DNA from 3 places in the Fusobacterium sp. IOR10 genome. Region 3 is predicted to be linked to each of the others. Evidence: riboswitches for the same ligand, from Rfam matches in the RefSeq annotation. Region 3 holds a riboswitch; each other region holds the start of a gene.
What was found. Region 3 has a riboswitch for thiamine pyrophosphate ahead of thiS (sulfur carrier protein ThiS). Riboswitches for the same ligand answer to the same signal wherever they lie in the genome.
Positions count from the first base shown of each region.

Region 1: it holds a riboswitch for thiamine pyrophosphate, as region 3 does, so the genes downstream of both, thiC (phosphomethylpyrimidine synthase ThiC) here and thiS (sulfur carrier protein ThiS) in region 3, are expected to answer to the same signal.
Region 2: it holds a riboswitch for thiamine pyrophosphate, as region 3 does, so the genes downstream of both, GIL12_RS00740 (YkoF family thiamine/hydroxymethylpyrimidine-binding protein) here and thiS (sulfur carrier protein ThiS) in region 3, are expected to answer to the same signal.

Region 1 covers NZ_WJWY01000031.1:20-3,278, forward strand. The annotation lists gene GIL12_RS08370 (dCMP deaminase family protein) at 198-698, opposite strand; gene GIL12_RS08375 (HU family DNA-binding protein) at 860-1,135, opposite strand; TPP riboswitch at 1,266-1,364, shown strand; gene thiC (phosphomethylpyrimidine synthase ThiC) at 1,458-2,732, shown strand; tRNA gene GIL12_RS08385 (tRNA-Gln) at 2,849-2,923, opposite strand; gene spoVG (septation regulator SpoVG) at 2,995-3,259, opposite strand, start outside.
Region 2 covers NZ_WJWY01000002.1:40,604-43,862, reverse strand. The annotation lists gene GIL12_RS00750 (ABC transporter ATP-binding protein) at 1-355, opposite strand, end outside; gene GIL12_RS00745 (ECF transporter S component) at 355-945, opposite strand; gene GIL12_RS00740 (YkoF family thiamine/hydroxymethylpyrimidine-binding protein) at 962-1,561, opposite strand; TPP riboswitch at 1,691-1,803, opposite strand; gene GIL12_RS00735 (MATE family efflux transporter) at 2,198-3,259, opposite strand, start outside.
Region 3 covers NZ_WJWY01000018.1:25,892-29,150, forward strand. The annotation lists gene thiH (2-iminoacetate synthase ThiH) at 1-188, opposite strand, end outside; gene GIL12_RS06405 (thiazole synthase) at 188-964, opposite strand; gene thiS (sulfur carrier protein ThiS) at 1,020-1,232, opposite strand; TPP riboswitch at 1,365-1,467, opposite strand; gene GIL12_RS06415 (OmpP1/FadL family transporter) at 1,553-2,917, opposite strand; gene GIL12_RS06420 (TetR/AcrR family transcriptional regulator) at 2,938-3,259, opposite strand, start outside.

The DNA.
Region 1 (3,259 bases), on a different contig from region 3:
TTCATTCAAATTTTATCCGTTAATTGACTAGGTCAATTTCTTACCATTTTGTTTCTTTATTACACCATTTAAGGTTTGCTTGCTTATCTTGTTAAATTTCTCTATTCTATTGTTAATGTCCTTCGTTCGCATCTCTTGCGGACAAGAAGTATAATACCACTTTCAGCAATTTATGTCAACTGTTTTTTATTTTTATTTTATAATTGTTCAAATTCTTCTTCATCAAAAGAAAGTATTATTTTTTTATTTTTTATTTCCAACTTTCTATATTTAACTCCTGCCATATCCAACATTCTTTTAGAAGCAATGTCTGAAGGTGTATCTTTATATTTTTCAGATAGAAAAATAATCTCTTTTATTCCACTTTGTATTATACTTTTGCTACATTCATTGCATGGAAATAATCCAACATAAATACTACAATTTTTTAAATTTTTAACACTATTTAAAATAGCATTTAATTCTGCATGACAAACAAAAGGATATTTTGTTTCTAAATATTCACCTTTTCTTTCCCAAGAAAAATTATCATCATCACATCCTTGAGGTAGTCCATTATATCCAACTCCTACAATTTTTTTATCAGAATTTACTATACATGCTCCTACTTGTGTACTTGGATCTTTACTTCTTTTTGCTGACAACAAAGCTATTCCCATAAAATATTGATCCCAACTTATATAGTCTTTTCTTTTCATTTAATTTCTCCTTTATAAATTATTTTATAATTTATAATACCCTTATTTTAAAAATTTTTCAAAGATTTATTTTAAATTTATAAAAATAAGAATACTATATAAAAAAGATGACTCCTATAAAACAAAGAAACCACCTTTTATAAATATTATTCAATTTAATTTTATTTTGCTATTTTTTCCTCTAAAACTTTCCCAACTCTAAATTTGACAACTTTTTTAGCTTTCACTTTCATTTTTTTACCTGTTTGAGGATTTCTAACTTCTCTTGCTGCTCTCTTCATTACTTCCCATTTTCCCCAACCAACAAAGCCTACTGTATTACCTTGTTCTAAATTATTAGATACTGTTTCTAAAAAAAGGTTTACTAATTTTTCTGCTTCTTTCTTTGTCATTTCACCTCTTAATGCAATACCATCTACAAATTCTTTTTTTGTCATGCTTAACCCCCTCCTGATTCTTTTGGATATTAGCTTCTACGTTACTTATTTATAGCTCATAATTTAATTTTTGTAAAGCTCTTTTCTTTATAAAGTTTGACTTAATTAAATCAAGAGTATATAATATGAACTGAATTGCTAGGGGAGCTTCGGCTGAAAAAAGATTCGTTCTTGACCCTTATAACCTGATCTAGATAGTACTAGCGTAGGGAAGCTGATTATATTTTATTTTTTGCTTATTTTTTTAATTTAAGCAACTATATTTATTAATTATGCTCTGTACTCTGTACAGAGCTTTTTTTTTACTTTTTTACAAGGAGGAATTATTATGACACAAATGGAATATGCAAAAAAAGGTATTTTTACAAAAGAAATGGAAATTGTATCAAAAGATGAACATATTGAAAAAGATAAACTTATCAAACTTATTTCTAATGGAAAGGTTGTTATACCGTGCAATGTGAATCATAAAAATATTTATCCTAGAGCTATTGGTAAATATATGAAAACTAAAATTAATGTTAATTTGGGAGTTTCTGAGGATTGTTGTAATTATGAAGAAGAACTTGAAAAAGCTAATAAAGCTATTGAATATGGAACTGATGCCATAATGGATTTAAGTACTTTTGGAGATACTAAAAATTTTAGAAAAAACTTAATTGCTAATTGTACTACAATGATTGGAACAGTTCCCATGTATGATGCTGTTGCTAAACTTGGAAAAAATATTAAAGATATGACAGTTGATGATCTTTTTGAAGTTGTTGAAGAGCACTGTAAAGATGGAATTGACTTTATTACTGTTCATGCTGGTCTTAATAAAATTTGTATAGAAAGATTAAAAAATAAAAAAAGAATGACTAAAATTGTGAGCAGAGGAGGATCAATTTTATTTCAATGGATGATACAAAATAATAAAGAAAATCCATTCTATGAATATTTTGATAGACTTCTTGAAATCTGTTATAAATATGACGTTACTCTAAGTTTAGGAGACGGACTTAGACCTGGTTCCATATATGACTCCACTGATGCACCTCAAATACAAGAATTAATTATTCTTGGAGAACTTACTAAAAGAGCTTGGGAAAAAAATGTTCAAATTATCATTGAAGGGCCTGGACATATTCCTATGCATGAAATTTCTACAAATATGCAATTGGAAAAGAAATTATGTCATGATGCTCCTTTTTATGTTTTAGGTCCTATTGTTACTGATATTGCTCCAGGTTATGATCATATTACTGCTGCTATAGGGGGAGCTATTGCTGCTCTTAATGGTGCTAATTTCTTATGTTATGTCACTCCTGCGGAACACTTAAGACTCCCTGATTTAAATGATATGAAAGAAGGAATTATGGCCTCTAAAATTGCAGGACATGCTGCTGATATTTCAAAAGGTATACCACAGGCTATAGAATGGGATTACAAAATGGGAGAATTTCGAGGAAATTTAGATTGGAAAGGAATGTTTAATAATTGTCTAGATAAAGAAAAAGCTCAAGAATATAGACAATCTTCTCAACCTATAGAAGAGGAAGTTTGTACTATGTGTGGAGATCTATGTCCAATGAAACGATGTAATGATATTATTTAATTTCACTTTATAAAAGATTATATATCATGGTGTTAGTATTTAATTTTTAATATTAGCACCATTATTTTTTTGCAAAAAAAAATTACTATATACAAATAGTAATCTAAAGTTATATATGGCTGGGATGGCTGGATTCGAACCAACGCATAACGGAGTCAAAGTCCGATGCCTTACCGCTTGGCGACATCCCAACAACAATAACTATGATATCATAATCTTTTTTTTTTGTCAATCCTTTCTTAAAAAAAATTTAAACATTCTCTTATTCTGCAATTTCTTCTTTTATTTCTAGCTCTTTAACTTCGTTATATTTTTCAATAACAGAATCTGTTATTTCTTTTCTTAAATCCAAAGTTATTGGATGAGCAACATCTTTGTATTCTCCATCTGGCATTTTTCTAGAAGGCATAGCTACAAACATACCCTTTTGACCATCAATAACCTTTAGCCCATGAATAACAAAACTTCCATCAAATGTTAAATCTGCGTAAGCTTTTAATTTAGCATCAGTATCTCCTTTAACTATT
Region 2 (3,259 bases), on a different contig from region 3:
GCATTAGTAAAGGATCCATACATTGATTCTCCAAAGAAAAAGCTACCTCATCCTTTGGATAAAGGGAACAGAACTGACTTTCAGGATTTTGAAATACTATTCCAAAAATTCTAGCTACTTTGGATATTTTCATATCCTTAACAGACACACCATCTATAAATATATTTCCCTTTACACAAGCGTTGTTAAATCTTTGAATAATTCCCATAAGAGATAGAAGGAGAGTGGATTTACCACTACCACTTTCTCCTAAAATTAAAATTCTATCCCTTGTATCAAATTCCATATTAATATTTTTCAAAATAAATTTTTCATTAATTTCAACTGATAGATTTAAAACCTTTACCTTTGCCATTATCCATTAACTCTCTTTTTAGCTCTTTCACGACCTAATGGGAATGAAGACAAGGCACCTGTAGCTGCAAGACCATCACCAATCCATTTACCAAGCAAACCAGAAAGTACAGCACCTGACACTAAACGTACTGCTAACATACTAGCTAACATTACAAAGGCAAATTTTGAATATCCATAGGCAAAATAATTATAAATAAAACTTGTTACACTGGCACCCATACCTGCTAAAACTAAAACAGGTGTTGAATATTTTTTCCAACCAGTTGCAGCAAAAACTGCTTCACATCCAAGTCCTTGAATTGCTGCACCAATAAATACCATAATACCAGATGGTGTACCTAATATAACTTCACCTAATGCTGCCATTAATTCTGTACCAAGGGCAACTCCTGGTTTACGAATTATATATGCCCCTGTAATAGATGCTGTAAACCAAATTCCATACACTATATCAAGACCAATAGGACCAAAAGCTGCATTGGCAAATGCCCAAATAGTTACTCCTCCCAAATACATAGCTCCAAAAGCAACTCCAAGTACACATAAAACTATAATATCCTTCAATGTCCAACCTAATTTTTTAATCATTTTCTTCCCCCTATAATTATATATGAATTTTTTCCTTTGTTTTTGATGGGCTTCCCTTTGAAAATGTTGCATGGATAATTGTATGGTGAATTCTTTTTGATACCCCTTCAAAGGATGTTTCAAGTAAGTTAAATATATCCCTTGCTTTTCCATCTAATCTTGTACAATAATGATAACTTTCAACTTCCACTTTGGACATTTCCATAGCCTTTTCAACTTCTTCCACAATTACTTGAAAATATTCTTTGCTTCCAAGGGGATATAGTGACCAAGCACAAGCAATTGGCATATCTTCCATTGGAAGTTCCACAGATTTTGCCTTTGCATCAAAATCAAAATCTTCTGGTACATCTCCTGGACATCCCACTGAAAATAAAACATTTGCAACTACATGTTCCCCTGCATGGGCTGTACGTAAAAATACTTCCTTTACATAGGCAAAAACACGTTCCCTTTTTCCTTGTATTATTGTTCCTAAATCGTCTGTTACAACATAAAGTCCTGTTTTATCAGTTTCTTTCAAGGCACCTAAAATTACCTCTACAAAATTATCTTGCATAGGATAAACTCCTATTCTAGCACCAACAACATCACTTATTCCACATTTTAAATTCAACTGTTCTTCCTCCTAGTTTTAGTTATATATTTTATTAAGAATATTTGTCCCTCTAAAAATCAATGTAAATAAAAAAAGTCATAACCTATAGGGTTATGACCTAATCTTTGCAATATAAAATATAAAACTACGATTAATCGTCTATAATCCCTACGGTAGAATTACCTACATCAGGTTCTAAGAGTTTTGAACTAATACATTCCAATCTCAGCATGCTTTTAGCAGCTCCCCAAATATTCTTAATTTCATTAAATTTAATACTACTCATATTACTACAAAGTAATATATAAGTCAATATCTTACACTAATTTTAAAATATTTTAACCAAACAATAGATTAATCCATAGTACGTGTCCCCATGTTAATTTTCCTTCCACTGCTAATTTAAATATTAAAAAACCTAGTGGAATCATTATTACTATAGCTATAACATATAGAAGCTCCACTAAAGTAAAGTTTCTCCATATAGTTAACTTATTATAAATTATTTCAACAATTTCTTTATATGATTTAATTTTATTCCTCCTCTGTAACTTTAAAAGGGTATTTTATCATATATAATTTAAATTTTAAAGAATAATTATTATTTTATTTTTCATACAACAACCTAAAAAATATAGGAAATATGGACAATCTTTAAGCTAAACTTGCATAATTTAATCTTCTCATTTTTGTCATATGTCTTTTTAAAAATATCACTGTTACTGCAAATACAATGAGATCACTTATGGGAAATATCATCCAAATACCGCTAATACCAAAATAATGTGGAAGTATTAATAATAATGGAATAACTAGAAAAATTTGTCTTAAAAGATTTAAAAATAAAGATTTATTAGCCTTATTTATAGATTGAAAATAGTTTGATCCAACTATATAAAAACAATTTAAAGGTATTAATAAAAAGTATATTCTTATTCCATTAATTCCAATTTTCAATATTTCTTGATTTCCATCATTGAATAAATTTATAAAAATACTAGGAACAATAAAAATGCATACCATTAAAAAAAATCCTAGACTAACAGCTGCAATTATAGATATTTTAAAAGTTTTAAGTACCCTATTATATTTTTTAGCACCAAAATTATATCCTAGTATAGGTTGACTACCTGTGCTTATACCTGCAATTACCATACTTAGAAACATATATATACTATTTATTATTCCCATTGCTCCAACAGCAAAATCTCCCCCCTGAAGAAGGAGTTCTTTATTACAAAGTACTGTAGCTAAACTTGTTGTTAATTGCAATGAAAATGGAGATATACCAATAGATAATATCATTTTAACAGTTTCCATATCTAAAATAAGATCTTCCCTTCTCAACCTAACATGACATTTTTTACCAAATGTAAAATAATATGTATTAATTAAACTCACTATCATATTTGAAACTATTGTTGCATAAGCAGCTCCTTTAATTCCCATATGAAAATAAAAAATAAAAATGGGATCTAATATAATATTTGTAATAGCACCTAATATCATAGTTTGCATGGCAAATTTAGCATTTCCCTCTGCTCTAACAAGATTACTAATTCCCATTGACATAAAATTAAAAATTACTAAGTTATTAATTACAAAAATATATTCCTTTGCATAGGGAAGGGTTACTTCACTGGCTCCAAATATTAAAAGTATTTTATCAATATAAATATACCCAAAAATTGAAAGGAATAGACTTACCAATATAAA
Region 3 (3,259 bases):
ATTAGATTAGCCTTAACAGCCATTTTTTCAAGATGATTTTTAGCAATTGGAGATAAAAGATTAAGAAGATCAAATTCATCTAAATTATCTTTGTGAATACTTTCAATAACATTCTCATCAGTTACATTGGAAAAATAATTTTCAAAATCAAAATTTTGCCATTTTTCTAAAACAGAATAAAATCCCATTATTTATCACCTCTAAATAAGAAATCTGTTAAAGGAGAGGAAGCATTTGCAAATTTAGAAGTTTTAGCAAGTTTAGCAAGATAAGCCATTCTTCCAGCCTTAACAGCCATAGCAAAGGCCTCTCCCATTTTAACAGGATCCTCAGCAGTTGATATGGCAGTATTTACTAAAACAGCGTCAACACCCATCTCCATAGCTTCAGCAGCTTGGGAAGGAGCACCTATTCCAGCATCAATAATAACTGGTATTTTTTTGTTTTCATTAATCATTTCTAGTAATGGCTTAGTTAATAGTCCTCTATTGGAACCTATTGGAGAACCTAAAGGCATAACAGCAGCAGCCCCAGCTTCTTCTAGTTTTTTTGCAGCTATTAAATCAGGAACAATGTAAGGAAGAACAATAAATCCTTCTTTAGCTAATACTTTAGTTGCTTTAATAGTTTCTTCATTATCAGGCATTAAGTACTTCATGTCATTAATTATTTCTATTTTTATAAAGTCTCCACATCCAGCTTCCCTAGCTATTCTAGCTATTTTAATAGCTTCTTCAGCATTTCTGGCTCCAGAAGTATTTGGAAGTAATGTTACTTCTTTTGGAATATAGTTCAATATATTTTCCTTTGGATCAGAAAAATTAACTCTTCTAAGAGCCATAGTAATAATATTAGATTCACTTGCATTTAGCATTGGAGCAATAGTATTTTTATCAGCAAACTTACCTGTTCCAGTTAAAAGCCTACTTTGAAACTCATGTCCTTTTAAAATTAAATTATCCATTTTAATCTCCTTAAGTATATAGTTTTATTTTTCAATATATTAAAATAATTTATTATTATCCTCCAGAAACGAAAGATAAAACTTCAATATTATCATTTTCTTTTATTATAGTTTTATGCCAATTTTCTTTTTTTATAATAAGGTCATTAATTAGAATTACAGCTCCAGATAAATTTATATTTTTTTCTTTTGAGATTTTTTTTATAAAATTATCAGCAAAAATTTCTTTTTCTAATATTTCATTAGATCCATTAAGTATAATATTCACAGTTTCCTCCTTAAAAAATTTAATAAAAAAAGCTCTAACTTATTAGTTAGAGCTTTTTTTATTATCTGTAAAAAATTAACCATTAATATAACTTAATAATTGTTTTGGAGTTTAAAAAAGTTCTCCTAAAAAAGGTTAATTTATTTACTTCCCTTCGCCAGCATTATCTGGTTCAAGTAATAAGAGTCGAGATTAGATCTCCTCTCAGCCTGTTAAGGCTCCCCTAGTAAGTTATTTTATATTTATTTGTTTAATACGTTGTGATTATACATCTATATAATTTTTCTGTCAAGTGTAAGAATTAAAGTTTTAATAAAAAACTAGAATTTAAACTCAGCAGATATAGCAACAGCTTGTACAGTTTTACTGAAAATAGTTCCAGTACCACTGTTTGAATAATCTGTACTAGCTTGGTCAGTTTTATAATCAACATAAGAATATGTTAATGTGTAGGTTCTATTTTCCACAGGGGAATATTGAATACCAACTCCATATAAGTTAGCATCAAGGGCAAAATCAGTATCCTTGTAAGTGTCTTCATTAGCTCCAGTATCTGTGTATTGGTACCCTGCCATTAAAACAACTTTTTCATTTAATTTATAATCTATTCCAAAAGAAATTTCATATCCATTATCATAATTATCATAAGCTCCATCTCTGTTAGCTTCTTTTATAAAATAATAATTTCCACTTGTAAGTAAAGTAATTTTATCATTTAACTCATATGACAGCCCAAGAGACATAGTAGCTGGTAAATTTCTTCTTTCCTTATCAGTCCATTCACTAATTACTTTTTGGCTTAATAAAGTTCCTACGATTTTAGCAGAGTTACCTTCATCAACAGGATCTAAAGTAGCTGTTAATCCATCTCTTCCTTTTTCAGATTTAAAATATAGTTCCACTTCAGATTCATATTTAAACCCAATATTTAATTTATCAGTTGCCTTATAGTCAAATCCAAGAACTCCCCCAACTCCATAGGCTGTTCTTTCAGCATCAAGCTGAACTTGAAGATTTTGAGTATCTGAAGAATTCCCATCTAATGCAAAGTTGTAGTTAGCAGTACAATCTAAATTTCTTGTGGCATAAATAAATCTAATAGCTCCTCCAACACTGAATTTAGGAGTCAACTTCTGAGCTATACCAAAATTTGTGTTAATATAGTATGAAGATCCAACAGTTTCAGGACTGTCCAAATAAGTTATAGCAGCACTAGGATGAGCATCATCTTTAAAATAACCAATTCCTTTAGCGGCAGAGATTTGAACTGCCTCTCCAAGTACTTCAAATGCAGTAAGACCTCCCTCATATTTTAATGCTCCTCCACCAGCTGCAACTCCTGAATGGATGAAGTAAGATCTATCCCCTTTCTTAGATACATACTGAACAGAAGGAACCAAAGCAGAAGGGTGATCACTTTCGTGGGTACCTCCATTTGCAATAGTTGGATAATTAGTTTCCATTTTGTAATTTTTAAATACTGTTTGTGAATTAATCTTAAAATAAGTTCCGTCTTCCATAAATACAGTACCAGCTGGATTATAAAAAGCAGCTGAAGTTCCAATTTTACCAATCATAGAAGGATGCGCGAAATACTCAGCGTCTTGTTCTGCAAGGTAGTCAATACTTCCAGCATAAGCAGTAGCAGATGCCAGTATTGACAAAAGTATAAGTGATTTTTTCATAATAAATTTCTCCCCATATATTACTTGTTTATTTTTATTGATTTGTTAAAACAAAGCGCCTCTTTTAAAATAACATTTCCGTTTTCCTTTAGTTCATGTTCAATCATTTCATATGTAGGATCATAGAATCCAGAACAAATGAGACAGGCAAAGCCATGAACATACCACCAACCTTTTTTTAACATCCATTCAATTGTTTCATCTTCAAGAAAATTGTAGCTGCTTCCTTCTTTAAAGCCTTTAAAAACTAGGCCCTTTAACTCTTCAACTAGTTCATCTAAAAAATTCTTAGATAAATTTTCTCTCATGAATATTGCTCTAAAAAGTGCCTTTTCTTCCTTT